DNA from 2 places in the Pantoea anthophila genome. Region 2 is predicted to be linked to the other one. Evidence: riboswitches for the same ligand, from Rfam matches in the RefSeq annotation. Region 2 holds a riboswitch; the other holds the start of a gene.
What was found. A riboswitch is a leader RNA that binds a small molecule or an ion and turns the genes downstream of it on or off. The one in region 2 is predicted to bind thiamine pyrophosphate.
Positions count from the first base shown of each region.

Region 1: it holds a riboswitch for thiamine pyrophosphate, as region 2 does, so the genes downstream of both, thiB (thiamine ABC transporter substrate binding subunit) here and thiC (phosphomethylpyrimidine synthase ThiC) in region 2, are expected to answer to the same signal.

Region 1 covers NZ_CP110473.1:3,260,277-3,268,092, forward strand. Annotated here, with positions in the region: gene leuD (3-isopropylmalate dehydratase small subunit) at 1-155, shown strand, start outside; gene OJ965_RS17810 (MFS transporter) at 464-1,642, opposite strand; gene sgrR (HTH-type transcriptional regulator SgrR) at 1,898-3,559, shown strand; TPP riboswitch at 3,595-3,697, shown strand; gene thiB (thiamine ABC transporter substrate binding subunit) at 3,744-4,730, shown strand; gene thiP (thiamine/thiamine pyrophosphate ABC transporter permease ThiP) at 4,706-6,313, shown strand; gene thiQ (thiamine ABC transporter ATP-binding protein ThiQ) at 6,300-7,001, shown strand; gene OJ965_RS17835 (DedA family protein) at 7,006-7,770, opposite strand.
Region 2 covers NZ_CP110473.1:3,701,405-3,709,220, forward strand. Annotated here, with positions in the region: gene nfi (deoxyribonuclease V) at 1-360, opposite strand, end outside; gene hemE (uroporphyrinogen decarboxylase) at 363-1,430, opposite strand; gene nudC (NAD(+) diphosphatase) at 1,471-2,241, opposite strand; gene OJ965_RS19760 (Rsd/AlgQ family anti-sigma factor) at 2,331-2,837, shown strand; TPP riboswitch at 2,991-3,091, shown strand; gene thiC (phosphomethylpyrimidine synthase ThiC) at 3,179-5,101, shown strand; gene thiE (thiamine phosphate synthase) at 5,104-5,730, shown strand; gene OJ965_RS19775 (aminotransferase-like domain-containing protein) at 5,924-7,378, opposite strand; gene OJ965_RS19780 (DUF1127 domain-containing protein) at 7,553-7,735, shown strand; gene rpoC (DNA-directed RNA polymerase subunit beta') at 7,790-7,816, opposite strand, start outside.

The DNA.
Region 1 (7,816 bases), 440 kb from region 2:
AGACGGTGACCGCAGGCGATAAAGTCTACCCGTTTGAACTCGACAGCTTCCGTCGCCACTGCATGATCAACGGCCTCGACAGCATCGGTCTGACCCTGCAGCATGAAGCGTCAATTTCGCAGTATGAGCAGAATCAACCCGCCTTCCTGCGCTGATTGCGTTAAGACAGGGCTAATCTGACAGCAACAATTTAGCTTAACGCGCAGGGAACACGGTCAGAGGAGGAAAGCGTCCCGCGCCAGGGACAAAAACGTCGGGAGCGTTTTTGAACAACGCAATGCGTTGGCCCGTTTACGGGCGCACCTCATGGATGAGGTGCGTAATCGCGCGGGCCGAGCGGCCAGGGATTGGCTTAAGCGCCTTTCCGATCTGACCGTGTTCCCTGAGCAGGCTCGCTATCACAGCGACCGGTCCAGATTCCTCAATAGTTAAAAAAAGGGCGACATCCTGTCGCCCTTCTTCTTTATACGTCGCGCACCCGTGCCGACATCACCAGCGCCACAATCGCCAGCCCGAATGCCAGCCAGTAGACCGCCTCATGTCCCAGCCGCTCGCTCAGCGTACCCTGAATCACCCCGGCCAGAATCATGCCGGTTGAGATGGAGTTGGTGAACAGGGTGGTTGCGGCGCCAGGCCGTCCCGGCATCAGATCCTGGAACCACAACATCCCAATCCCGGCAATAATCCCGACAAACACCGCATTAAACAGCTGCAATACCATCAGTGACGTGCGGGAGTTAAACAGCACCAGCCCCAGATAAAACAGGACTCCGGCGGCCACCGCCACCAGCATTAACCGGCGCTTGCCCATGCGGCGGGCGTAATGCCCGGCCAGCAGCATCACCGGGATCTCCAGCCCGGCGGCCGTGCCCATCAGCAGACCCGCCAGCTTTTCCGGCAGGCCAAGCGTCGTACTGATATAGAGCGGCATATCAATGATATACATGGTATTGCAGGTCCACATCACCACCGAGGCGATAAACAGCAGGCGCACATCCCGGTCGCGCCAGCCGTTTAGCGGCAGACCGCCGCTTTGCAGCAGCGGCTGCGCACGGGGCACTGACGGCAGGGTAAACCAGACCAGCAGGATACAGATCAGAAACAGCGCGGCGGCCACCATAAACAGCGTGACAAAACCATAGTTCAGCGCCAGCGCAAATGAGAGCGGCGGCCCGATGACCCACGCCAGCGACAGCTGCGCGCGCATCACCGAACTGAACATGACCGCTTCACGCGCCGACTGATCGGCATATTCCCGTGCCAGCGCAAAGAGCTGAGGCATCGAAACGCTGGCGAGCGCCGACAGCAGCACACCCAGCGTAATCAGCGTCAGGTAGTGGCGACTGAAGGCAAACAGCAGCGCATTAACCAGCGCCATCAGGCAGCAGAACAGAATGATATTACGGCGGTCCCCCACGCTGTCCGAACGCTTCGCCACCAGCATGCTCACCAGGATACCGGCCACCGCATTGATGGTAAAAAACAGTCCGACCCAGAAAGGGCGGGCCTGCACTTCGCGCGTCAGAAACAGGCTCAGCGTCGGTGCCTGCAATGCGCCCGCCACGCCCAGCATGAACGAGGCGACCATAAAAGCGAGGTAAACCGGATTGATGCGGCGCTGCCGCGTTAACAGCGATTTCATAGCGAAATCCCTTAGAGGCTAAACAGAGAGGAAAAAAAGAAGGGTAGACCATACCGCGCACGATGAAAAAAGCCAGCAGAGATCCTCTGCTGGCGGTGTAAATGCACCCTACTCAGAAAAGCACTCCGCTGAACAGCGAAGTCAGGGTTGAACGCCATTCCAGACTGAATGCCTCCCGCTCTTCCCATAGCGCAAAGTTTGCTCTTAAAATGAGGCAGAAAAAACAGAGCGCTTTTCAGCAGGAGTTCCTCTTTTATGTCCTCGTCCCGTCTGAAGCAGCAATTCATTCGCCTGTGGCAGAGCTGCCAGGGCCAGTCGCAGGCCATTACGCTCAGCGAACTGGCTGACCTGCTGCACTGCTCGCGCCGCCACATGCGCAATCTGCTCAACCGGATGCAGGCGGCAGGCTGGCTGGTCTGGCAGGCAGAAGCGGGACGCGGCAGGCGGTCACATCTGACGTTCTGCTATACCGGGCTGGCTTTACAGCAGCAGCGTGCCGAAGATCTGCTGGAGCAGGATCGCATCGATCAGCTGGTCCAGCTGGTGGGCGATAAGGATCAGGTGCGGCAGATGATCAGTGCGCATCTCGGCCGCAGTTTCCGGCAGGGCAAGCATATCCTGCGGGTGCTCTACTATCGTCCCCTGCTCAATCTGCTGCCTGGCTCGCCGCTGCGGCGCTCTGAAACGCACATCGCCCGACAGATTTTTAATGGGCTGACGCGGATAAATGAGGAAAACGGGGAAATCGAGCCCGATATTGCGCATCACTGGCAGCAGACCTCCCCGCTTCACTGGCGCTTCTTTCTGCGTCCGGCCATTCGTTTTCATCACGGTCGGGAGCTGGAGATGGCGGATGTCATCGCCACCCTGGAGCGTCAGCGCCCTCATCCGCTCTTTTCCCACATTGCGGAGATCTCCTCACCCGCCCCCTGGACGCTGGATGTGCATCTGAGCCAGCCCGACGACGGCCTGCCCTGGCTGCTGGGCAGCGTCAGCGCGATGATCCTGCCGCGCGAGTGGCCGACGATTCAGGATTTTGCCCGCCAGCCAATCGGCACCGGCCCCTATCGGGTGATCCGCAATCATGAGAGCCAGCTGAAGATTGAAGCCTTTGATGATTACTTTGGCTTTCGCGCCCTGATCGATGATGTCTCTATCTGGGTGCTGCCCGACATCAGCGATGAGCTGGTCTATGCCGGTGTGCGCCTGCAGGGGGACGCTGCGGATGAGATTCAGGAGGAGAGCCGCCTTGAAGAGGGCTGCTACTATCTGCTGTTTGACCAGCGTTCAGAGCAGGGCCGCAATGAGGCAGTCAGGCGCTGGGTCAGTTATCTCTTTAACCCTATCGCCCTGCTCAACCACGCGGGCGTCGGCTATCAGCGATACTGGTTTCCGGCTTATGGCCTGCTGCCGCGCTGGCACCACCGCCGGGACCTGACCCCGGTCGAAAAGCCGCCCGGCCTGACCCATCTGACGCTGACCTGGTACAGTCAGCACGTGGAGCATGAGGGCATCGCCAATGCGCTGCGTCCCCTGCTGGCCCAACAGGGCGTCACGCTGGAAACCCGTGAGATCAGTTATGAAAGCTGGTATCAGGGCGACGCGGAGAGTGATATCTGGCTCGGCAGCGTCAACTTTACCCTGCCGCTGAACTGGTCGCTGTTCGCCCAGCTGTATGAGATCCCGCTGCTGCATCACTGCCTGCCGATTGACTGGCACAGTGACGCGGCCCGCTGGCGCGAGAAAACGCTGCCGCTGGCCGAGTGGAGCAAACAGCTGGTTGAAGAGGCGGGCCTGCATCCGCTGTTTCATCACTGGCTATTGCTTGAGGGCCAGCGCAGCATGCGTGGCGTGCGGATGAATACCCTGGGCTGGTTTGATTTTAAATCGGCCTGGTTTGCGCCGCCGGCACTGTGACGCTTTCGCCACGGCGCTGAAATGACTAGAATGTGACGTTCTCAACGGGGTGCCGCCTGCCACCAGCAAGCAGCTGAGAGAGACCCGTCGAACCTGATTCGGTTAATACCGACGTAGGGATTTGAGAGGCCGTTGTGCTCAGATCCTTTGCGACTCATCCCCTATTCTCCTGAAGGAGCGCAAAGTGTTAAACAAAGTTCTGCCGGTATTGCTGTTACTCTCCGCCCCCGTTCTGGCGGCTAAACCGGTCCTCACGGTCTACACCTACGACTCCTTCTCTGCCGACTGGGGCCCTGGCCCGGCGGTAAAAAAAGCCTTTGAGGCGCAGTGCAACTGTGAGCTGAAATTCGTCACGCTGGAAGATGGCGTCTCGCTGCTGAACCGCGTGCGGATGGAAGGCAAAAACAGCAAAGCGGATCTGGTGCTGGGGCTGGATAACAATCTGGTGCAGGCGGCGCAGAAAACCGGTCTGTTTGCTGAAAGTCAGGTCGACACCGCAAAACTTACCCTGCCTGGCGGCTGGCACGACACCACCTTTGTGCCGTTTGACTATGGCTACTTCGCCTTTGTCTATGACAAAACCCGGCTGAAAAACCCGCCCAGGAGCCTGAAAGAGCTGGTCGACAGCCCGGAAAAGTGGCGGGTGATCTACGAAGATCCCCGCACCAGTACCCCCGGCTTAGGCCTGCTGCTGTGGATGCAGAAGGTCTACGGCGACCAGGCTCCGCAGGCGTGGCAGAAGCTGGCGCAGAAAACCGTAACGGTGACCAAAGGCTGGAGCGAAGCCTATGGCCTGTTCCTGAAGGGCGAAGGCGATCTGGTGCTGAGTTACACCACCTCTCCGGCTTACCACATCATCGAAGAGAAAAAAGAGAACTACGCCGCCGCCCCGTTTGCCGAAGGACACTATCTGCAGGTGGAAGTGGCCGCACAGTTAGCCAGCAGTAAACAGCCTGCGCTGGCACAGCAGTTCATGCAGTTTATGGTCTCGCCTGCGTTCCAGCGCACCATTCCCACCGGCAACTGGATGTACCCGGTGATCGATACGCCGCTGCCTGCCGGTTTTGCCAGCCTGACGGTGCCGTCCACCGCCCTGCAGTTCTCGCCTGAAGAGGTGGCTACACAGCGTTCAGGCTGGATCAGCCAGTGGCAACGCGCCGTCAGCCGCTGATGCCGCGCTGGCTGATCCCCGGCTCGCTCGCCACGCTGCTGCTAACCGGCGTGGCGCTGCTGGCCTTTGGCGCACTCTGGATGGCCGCGCCAGGCCTGGAGTGGCGCAGCGTGCTGCAGGATGCGTATCTGCGGCACGTAATCGGCTTCTCTTTCGGTCAGGCGCTGCTCTCCGCCCTGCTCTCCCTGCTGCCTGCGGTGCCGCTGGCGCGGGCGCTCTATCGACGCCGTTTTCCCGGCCGCCAGCTGCTGCTGCGTCTCTGTGCCATGACCCTGGTCCTGCCGGTACTGGTGGCGGTGTTTGGTCTGTTAACCGTCTATGGCCGCGTTGGCTGGCTGGCGCAACTCTGTCAGCTGCTGGGCATCGGTTATCACTTCTCACCCTATGGTCTGCCGGGCATTTTGCTGGCGCACGTCTTCTTTAATCTGCCGCTGGCGACGCGTCTGATGCTGCAGGCGCTGGAGAGCATTCCGGCCGAGCAGCGTCAGCTCGCCGCGCAGCTCGACCTGCGCGGCTGGCACCATTTTCGCCTGCTGGAGTGGCCGTGGCTGCGGCGTCAGTTGCTGCCGACCGGCGCGCTGATCTTTATGCTCTGCTTTGCCAGCTTTGCCACCGTGCTGTCACTGGGGGGCGGGCCGCAGGCTACCACGCTCGAACTGGCGATTTTCCAGGCGCTGAGTTATGACTACGATCCGGGCCGTGCCGCGCTGCTGGCGCTGATTCAGCTCGGCTGCTGCCTGACGCTGGTGCTGCTCAGCCAGCGCTTCAGTAAGGCGATCCCCGCCGGCACCCGTCAGCTGAAGGGCTGGCGCGATCCGCAGGATTCGTGGGGCGCACAGCTCAGCGATGCGCTGCTCATCCTGCTGGCGTTGCTCCTGCTACTGCCTCCGCTGGCGGCGGTGATTGTGGAGGGTCTGCATGGCGGAGTGCGCGGTGCGCTGGCTCAGCCTGCTCTCTGGCGGGCAACCCTGACCTCATTACGCATCGCCACCGGGGCCGGATTAATCTGCGTGGTGCTGACCATGATGCTGCTCTGGAGCAGCCGCGAGCTGCGTCTGCGCCAGCATCTGGCGGCGGCCACGCTTATCGACACCAGCGGAATGCTGATTCTGGCGATGCCGGGCATTGTGCTCGCCACCGGCTTTTTCCTGCTGTTCAACGCCACCATCGGCCTCCCCGACTCCGCCGAAGGGCTGGTGATGTTTACCAATGCGCTGATTGCCATTCCCTATGCGCTGAAAGTGCTGGAAAACCCGATGCGCGACACCGCAGAGCGTTACGGCAGACTCTGCCATTCACTGGATATTCAGGGCTGGAACCGGCTGCGGCTGATCGAGTTGCGGGCGCTGAAACGTCCGCTGGCCCAGGCGCTGGCCTTTGCCTGCGTGCTGTCGATTGGTGATTTTGGCGTGGTGGCGCTGTTTGGCAGCGCCGACTTCCGCACGCTGCCGTTCTATCTCTATCAGCAGATAGGCGCCTATCGTGGCGCTGATGGTGCGGTCACCGCCCTGCTGCTGCTGCTGCTCTGCTTATTGCTGTTCACGCTAATGGAAAAATTACCGGGCCGCCATGCTGACTCTTGATAACCTTACCTATCTCTACCAGCATCTGCCGATGCGCTTCAGCTTCAGGGCCACACGCGGTGAACGCATCGCGATTCTCGGCCCCAGCGGCGCGGGTAAAAGCACCCTGCTGAGCCTGATTGCCGGTTTTCTGCCGGTGAATCAGGGCACCCTGCTGATTGACGGTCAGGAGCACACCCACACTGTCCCGGCCCGACGACCGGTCTCCATGCTGTTTCAGGAGAACAACCTGTTTCCGCACCTCAGCGTGCAGCAGAACATGGCGCTGGGGCTGCACCCGGGGCTACGACTCAGCGCGGAACAGCAGCGGCAGCTGACTGCGCTGGCTGAACAGGTGGGATTAGGCGATCTGCTGTCACGCCTGCCAGGCGAACTGTCGGGCGGCCAGCGCCAGCGCGTGGCGCTGGCCCGTTGCCTGTTGCGTGACCGTCCGGTACTGCTGCTGGATGAGCCCTTTTCCGCGCTGGACCCCGCCCTGCGCGGCGAAATGCTTCAGCTGGTGCGTTCGGTGTGTGAGGCGCGCAGCATCACGCTGCTGATGGTGTCACACAGTCTGGAAGATGCGCAGCAGATCGCGCCGCGCAGCGTGGTCATTGTGGATGGCCGGGTTTACTGGGATGGCGAAACCCGACAGCTGCTGTCGGGCGACACGCGGGAGGCCGACGTACTCGGCATCCCGCGTCGTTAGCGGCTCAGGCGATGAAAACCTGCCACAGCAGATGGCGGAAAACCGGCATCATCGGATGGAACTGGATCGCGACAAACGCCGCCACGGCGATCGCCAGCCCCAGCGGGCCAGCCCAGCGCAGGCGCGCCGGGGGCAGCCAGGCGGTGGCCCAGTCACGGCTTTTGCCACTGCGCCACCAGCGCCAGCCTAACCAGCCGCCAAGCCAGATCAGCAGCGCTGCGCCGAGTAACAGCCATTTAAAGCTGCCGCCCTGCGCCGCTTTTGGCACGTCAATCGCCACCCCGGCCAGAATGCCGGGCAGCAGATAGATCGGTGGCCAGAGAAGACAGCCGATGAGATTAGGCGGCAGAAATTTACGTACCGGCAGCTCCAGCATACCGGCCGCCAGCGGGATTAGCGGCCGCGTGGGGCCGACAAAACGTCCGACCAGGATGGTAAACATACTGTGCTGATGCAGGGCATGCTCGGTTTTATCCAGCAGGCCTTTGTACTTTTGCAGATACTTCCAGCGGTGCAGCGGCCCCTGGAATTTCCAGCCGATACCGTAGGAAACCCAGTCACCGATCAGGCAGCCCGCAAAGCCCGCCGCCCAGGCAGGATAAAGGCCAAGCTCGCCACTGCCGACCAGCGCGCCCAGGCTGGCCATCATCACCGTACCTGGCAGCAACAGCCCGACCAGCGCCAGCGACTCCAGAAACGTCACCAGCGCAACGGCAAACAGCGCCCACTCCAGGGACTGCGTAATCAGTTGTTGAATCCAGGCTTCCATAGTGGTCCTTAGTCAAAGCAGAAGGCTGGATTGTCCAGAGCCAGCC
Region 2 (7,816 bases):
ACCAAAATGCGAGGCAACGCCGAGCCGTCTGGGATGCGAAATCCCGTGTCCATCCACAAACAGCAGGTCCGGCTTCTGCTCCAGCATCTCCCAGGCGGCCATCAGGGCCGGATATTCCCGGAAGGAGAGAAAGCCCGGGATATAGGGCATCGTCGTCTCAATACGCGCGATGCGATGCTCCACCAGCCGAAGCGATGGGTACTCCAGGATTACCATCGCTGCGCGTGTGATCGTGCCTTCCTGCTCAAAACCTACGTCGGCCCCGCCGATATAGCGAGGCGGTAACACATCAAAATCATCGTCACGCACCACGTCAGCGGCGCGTTGTAACTGCTCAGCGCGAAGTGCGGCAATATCCATGATTACTCCTGATGCCAGGGACGTGATAAACGATGCACAGCATCAACAAAGACACCGGCATTTTCCGGTGGCACATCCAGATGAATGCCGTGCCCCAGATTAAAGACATGGCCGGTGCCGGAACCAAAGCGCTCCAGAATACCGGCCACTTCCTGCTCAATACGCTCAGGTGCCGCATAGAGCATAGAGGGGTCCATATTACCCTGCAGCGCAACTTTATCGCCCACGCGACGGCGCGCATCGTCAATGTCGGTGGTCCAGTCGAGACCCAGCGCATCACAGCCGGTGGCGGCCATCGCTTCCAGCCACTGTCCACCGCCTTTGGTGAACAGCGTCACCGGCACGCGGCGGCCATCATTTTCACGCAGCAGGCCATCAACAATTTTGTGCATGTAGTGAAGGGAGAACTCGCGGTAGTCACGGCCGGTCAGCACGCCGCCCCAGGTATCGAAGACCATCACCGACTGGGCACCTGCGCGAATCTGCGCATTGAGATAGAGAATGACGCTGTCAGCCAGCTTATCCAGCATCGCATGCAGCGTAGCAGGCTCGGCATACATCATCTTTTTGATTCGGGTAAACGCTTTGCTGCTGCCGCCTTCCACCATGTAGGTGGCCAGCGTCCATGGACTGCCGGAGAAGCCGATCAGCGGCACCTCACCATTCAGATTGCGGCGGATGGTGCGAACCGCGTTCATCACATAGCCCAGCTCCATCTCCGGATCGGGCACCGGCAAGCGATCAACGTCAGCGCGGCAGGTTACAGGGTTTGAGAAACGCGGGCCTTCGCCGGTTTCAAAATAGAGTCCCAGTCCCATCGCATCCGGAATCGTCAGGATGTCACTGAAGAGGATGGCGGCATCCAGCGGAAAACGACGCAGCGGCTGCAGGGTGACTTCACAGGCCAGCTCGGCGTTTTTACACAGCGACATAAAATCACCCGCCTGGGCGCGTGTCGCTTTGTACTCCGGCAAATAGCGCCCGGCTTGTCGCATCATCCATACCGGCGTGACATCCACCGGCTGACGTAACAGGGCACGCAAATAACGATCGTTCTTCAGTTCACTCATCTCAACACTCTCTCAATAACAGGCGTGTAGTGTAGCACTTTCACACTTCAGCGCGGCACAGGGCGACAGTATCTTCAATCAGGCGGCGTGCCACGGTGCCGGGTGGAGGCAGCAGGGGAAGGTCATCAAAACGGAACCAGGCCGCATCCAGCAGCTCTTTGCCATCATGCTGCAGATCGCCGCTGTCATACTCCGCCATGAAGGCGGTCATCAGGGATTGCGGAAAGGGCCACGGCTGAGAGGTCACATAGCGCACGTTTTTGACGCGGATGTTGCTCTCCTCCATCACTTCGCGGGCAACGGCCTGCTCCAGCGTCTCACCGACCTCCACAAAGCCGGCCAGCACGGTATAGACCTTGTTGCGATGGCGGGCATGATTTGCCAGCAGGATTTCATCACCACGACGGATGGCCACGATAATGCAGGGGGCGATTTGCGGATAGTAACGCTCACGGCAATGACTGCACAGGCAGGCAAATTCATGCCTGCTGTGATGCATTTCATGGCCGCAGTAGCCGCACCAGCGATGAGAGCGGTAAAACTCCGCCAGCTGCACACCCCGCCCCGCCAGCTGAAACAGTCCGACGTCCTGATCGATCAACTGCCGCACGGAGAACATATCGGCAGAGCGTGACGCACAAATCAGCCAGACATTTTCGCCCTGCCACTCTCCGATAAGGCGTGCTTTACTGCCAGTCAGACCAAAATTTTCGGCGTTTCCGTGGGGTAAATCACCTTGTGGCAACCAAAGTTTCTGTTCATGGCTGACAATCCACCATCCAGCGTCTACGCTTGAGATTTCGCATTGCATTTATTTCGTCATCCTTAGCGTCAAATCGTACGCTGAAGCCCTGATGTTAAGTGTGTTGATAAACAACTATAACTCACATGGAGTCAGATATGCTTAACCAGTTAAACGTCCTGGCTGAACGCGTAGGTGGCAGTAATGAGCTGGTCGATTCCTGGCTCGAAGCCCGTCGCCAGCTGCTGGTGACCTATTATCATCTGGTCGGCCTGAAGCCCAACAAAGAAGCCCTGACCCGTCTCGATGAGCAGGCGCTGGACAACTTCTGTCACAGCCTGGTCGATTATCTTTCGGCCGGTCACTTCAGTATCTATGAACGTGTTATCAGTGAAATGAACGGTGACAGCCCGATGATTGCGGCTGCGCAGATCTATCCGCCACTGGAAGCCAACACCGAGCGGCTGATGCAGCTCTATGATGGTCACCTGCAACAGGCGATAGACGATGAAAACTGCATGACTTTCCAGCAGGCGCTTTCAGAAGTGGGCGAAGTGCTGGAGTCGCGCTTCACGCTGGAAGATAAGCTGATCCAGCTGGCATGGGATAATCAGCTGGCTACCCCGCCGGTTGCCAATGACAGTCAGATTGCCCGTCCCGCTTAACCGGTATCACCACCAAAAGGGTTGAGATTATCCACTCGCCCTTTTATGCTGAAGAGGTTCCGAGGCCACTACGCCGACGAACCTTTTTTGTTTTTTGCTGTGAAAAACACGATTTTTACGCCCGATCTGCCGGTCAGATTAGGGCGTAAAAAGCGCTTCTTGTCGGAGTGCCCAGCCGGGCTGAGACCGTTAATTCGGGATCCGCGGAACCTGATCAGGTTAGAACCTGCGAAGGGAACAAGAGTAAATTTTTACGGTATGCCAGCATTCTTATGCTGCCGATACCGCTACTCCTTCCGAACTCCGGACAAGCATCGTTCCCCCTGAACAGGAAGATTGCTATGTCTGACCCAAAAATGACCCGTCGTGAACAGCGTGCCCAGGCGCAGGAATTTATCGATTCGCTGCAAAGCGGCAGTGCATTTCCCCAGTCCCGTCGCATCTGGATAACCGGCAGCCGTGACGATATTCGCGTTCCGATGCGCGAGATCACGCTAAGCCCGACCCACACCGGTGGCAGCAAAGCCCAGCCGACCTATGAGCCAAACGAAGCGGTGCCGGTTTACGACACGGCAGGTGCCTATGGCGATCCCGCGGCACAGATCGATGTTCATCGCGGCCTGGAAAAACTGCGCGCCCGCTGGATAGCGGAACGCGATGACAGCGAATACCTGCCACAAAACAGTTCCGGCTACACCCAGCAACGGCTGGCTGATGAGGGGCTGGACCATCTGCGCTTCGATAACTTACCGACGCCGCGCCGGGCCTGTGCAGGCCGCCGCGTCACCCAGCTGCATTATGCCCGCCAGGGGATCATCACCCCGGAAATGGAGTTTATTGCGCTGCGGGAAAATATGGGCCGTGAACGGATTCGCAGTGAAGTGCTGCTGCAACAGCATCCGGGCCACAGTTTTGGTGCGCATCTGCCAGCCAGTATCACGCCGGAGTTTGTGCGGCAGGAGGTGGCAGCCGGACGGGCTATCATCCCTGCCAATATCAATCACCCGGAATCGGAGCCGATGATCATCGGCCGTAACTTTCTGGTTAAGGTGAATGCCAATATCGGTAACTCGGCGGTCACCTCCTCCATCGAAGAGGAAGTGGAAAAACTGGTCTGGTCGACGCGCTGGGGGGCCGATACGGTGATGGATCTCTCTACCGGCCGCTATATTCATGAAACGCGCGAGTGGATTCTGCGGAACAGCCCGGTCCCCATCGGCACCGTGCCGATCTATCAGGCGCTGGAAAAAGTGAACGGCGTGGCCGAGGCGCTGAACTGGGACGTTTTCCGCGACACGCTGCTTGAGCAGGCGGAACAGGGGGTGGATTACTTCACGATACACGCTGGCGTCCTGCTGCGTTATGTCCCGATGACGGCGAAGCGGCTGACCGGGATCGTGTCGCGCGGCGGATCGATCATGGCGAAATGGTGTCTGTCGCATCATCAGGAGAACTTCCTTTATCAGCATTTCCGGGAGATTTGTGAAATCTGCGCCGCTTACGATGTGTCGCTGTCGCTGGGCGATGGTCTGCGGCCGGGTTCGATTCAGGATGCGAACGATGAAGCGCAGTTCGCTGAGCTGCGTACCCTGGGCGAACTGACCCGTATTGCCTGGGAATATGATGTGCAGGTGATGATTGAAGGGCCGGGCCATGTGCCGATGCATATGATCCGCCGCAACATGACCGAACAGCTCGACCTGTGCGATGAGGCCCCCTTCTACACCCTCGGCCCGCTGACCACCGACATCGCACCGGGCTATGACCACTTTACCTCCGGAATCGGGGCCGCCATGATTGGCTGGTTTGGCTGCGCCATGCTCTGTTACGTCACACCTAAAGAGCATCTGGGGCTGCCGAACAAAGAGGATGTCAAACAGGGGCTGATCACCTACAAAATCGCGGCACATGCTGCCGACCTGGCTAAAGGCCATCCCGCTGCGCAGATCCGCGATAACGCCATGTCCAAAGCGCGCTTTGAATTCCGCTGGGAAGATCAGTTCAACCTGGCCCTGGACCCTCTCACCGCCCGCGCCATGCATGATGAAACCCTGCCGCAGGAGTCAGGCAAAGTGGCCCATTTCTGTTCAATGTGCGGCCCTAAATTCTGCTCAATGAAGATTTCTCAGGAGGTGCGTGAGTTTGCGGCACGCCAGGATAGCCGCGCTGAACCAGTGGAAGTGGGCATGGCCCGGATGTCAGAGCATTTCCGCAGCCGCGGGGGTGAGCTTTATCACTCTGCCGATGTTATTGAGGAGGAGTAACCATGTCTGCCTTTCCTGCTACCGCCCCGCGCCTGGGGCTCTATCCGGTGGTTGACAGCCCCGCCTGGATTGAACGCCTGCTGACAGCGGGCGTGCGCACATTGCAGCTGCGCATCAAAGATCAGCCTGATGAGATTGCCGAACCCGCGATTGCTCAGGCGATAGCGCTGGGCAAACGCTACGATGCGCGCCTGTTTATCAATGATTACTGGGAGCTGGCGATCAGACATGACGCCTATGGTGTGCATCTGGGTCAGGAAGATCTGGATGTTGCCGATCTCGCCCGGATTCGCCAGGCAGGATTGCGGCTCGGGATCTCCACCCATGATGATACCGAGCTGGATCGCGCCCTGGCGATCCAGCCCTCTTACATTGCACTGGGACATATCTTCCCGACGCAGACCAAAGCGATGCCCTCTGCGCCTCAGGGCGTGGAACAACTGAAGCGGCACCTGGCACGCCTGACGCACATCCCCACCGTGGCGATTGGCGGTATCTCGATTGCCCGGGCACCGGAAGTCCTGGCAACCGGCGTGGGCAGCATTGCTGTGGTAAGTGCGATTACCCGGGCAGATGACTGGCGTGAAGCCACGCGCACCCTGCTGGCGCTGGCAGAGCCTCACGGATAGCGATTTCCGGAACCTGTCCCGCATCCTGGCGGCAAATACGGTAACGTCCACCACTTTCCGGGAAAGCGGCGCGCAGAAGCAGAGGCTGAGGGTGGCACCTCCTGAACCGGTACTTTAACGTGGCCGTCGTCAGGTGAAGGTTATCTGACCAGGGCCGGTTCCCTCCTCTTGCCGGCCCTGCTTCCTCTTCGGTTTAAGCGACATCGGGAGCGGAAGCAGGCGTCTCATGCTGACAGGAGAGCATGGCGCGTTCCACAGCCGCCCCCAGCCGTGCCAGCGCCTGTTCCGTCTGATCGGTGATGGGCAGCGCAAAGTTCAGACGCAGACAGTTGCGATATTTCCCCGATGCTGAAAAGAGTGAGCCGACGGCAATCTGGATTTTTGACTCGCGCAGTTCGCGGTTAAGCCGGACGGCGTCAAACGCTTCAGGAAGTTCTATCCACATCATAAAACCGCCCTGAGGACGAGAGACGCAGATACCGCAGGGAAAGTAGTGGCGCACCCAGCAGCTGAAAGTTTCATAGTTGTGGTGATAGATCTGCCGCATCCGGCGCAGATGAGGCTGATAATGCCCCTGGCGGATAAACTCGGAAACGGCATGCTGAGGCTGCGTAGCCGTAGAGCCTGTGACGATATATTTCATGTGCAGCACGCGGTCGCGATAACGGCCAGGTGCCACCCAGCCAACCCGCAGACCAGGCGCCAGCGTTTTTGAAAAGGAGCTGCAGAGCAGAACCCGGCCATCCATATCGAGCGCCTTAATGGCGGGCGGACGGGGATATTCCCAGGCTAACTCACCATAAACGTCATCTTCGATGATGGCCGCATCAAAACGCTGCGCCAGCGCCAGTAACGCCCGTTTGCGTGCCTCAGGCATGATAAAGCCGAGCGGATTATTGCAGTTCGGAACAACGATGACCGCTTTAATGGGCCACTGGTCAAAAGCCAGTTCCAGCGCCTCAAGACTGATGCCGGTTATCGCATCGGTCGGAATCTCAATGGCCCGGATGCCAAAGCCACGCAGGGTTTGCATGATACCGTGAAAAGAGGGCGACTCGACGGCGATGATATCGCCCGGTTCACAGACCGCCCGCACGGCTACCGATAAGGCTTCATGGCAGCCGGTCGTGATAACAATATCATCGGCGGTAAGCTGACAGCCGCTATCGATCGCCAGCCGGGCAACCTGTTTCCGCAGCGCGAGGACGCCATAGAGGGTGTCATAATTCAGCAGGCCAGACTCCTGCTTCTGAGCCTGACGGCTGAAGGCTTTCCACAGCGGCTTCAGGGTCGGCTGGGTCAGATCGGGCATGCCGCTGCCCAGTTGCAGTACGTCATCTTCCAGCCGGCTGTTGAGCAGCTCCAGCACCGCGTCCCACTGCGTCACCTCAACAGGCCGCTGCACGGGACGGGTCAGCGCAGGTACCGGCGGCGTGGCTTTGTGCGACGCCACAAAATAGCCGGAGCGCGACTGCGGGATAATCATCTGCTTCTCTTCCAGCAGGCGATAAGCCTGCTGCACCGTGCTGATACTCACCCCATGTTCCGCACTCAGGCTGCGCACAGAGGGCAGACGCTCCCCGCTGCGAAACAAGCCCTGTTCGATACGCTGTGCCAGCAACGTGGCCAGATGTTCATAGCGGGTCATTGTATCCTCTCCTGCCAGCGTGATGATGAGCGACCAGTACAGTCTGGCTTCTTTTTTACCATTCAGATCGCGATCTCTTCAATCTGTATGTTAATAAAAGGTGATTTTTGAGTCTGTATCATACAGGTGTATCCCCGGAAAATAGTGCTCAGGCCAATCATTGAGGAAACTATCATGGGATATGATGAAAATCGCGCCGCTAAGCCTTTTGCCGTTACGCCTTACCTTCTGCTCCGTTATCTCTGGCGCAGCTTCAGACGCTGGCAGCTGCGGCGCGAAACGCGCGCTATTCTGTCGAGACTTAGTGACAGTCAGCTGAAAGATATCGGCATCGACCGCAATGACTGGAATGGCTGAATCAGAGACAAAAAAAACCCTGCCGAAGCAGGGTTTTTATCAGGCGAAGGACGATTAATCGTCTTTGCTGCCGCCTAGGCC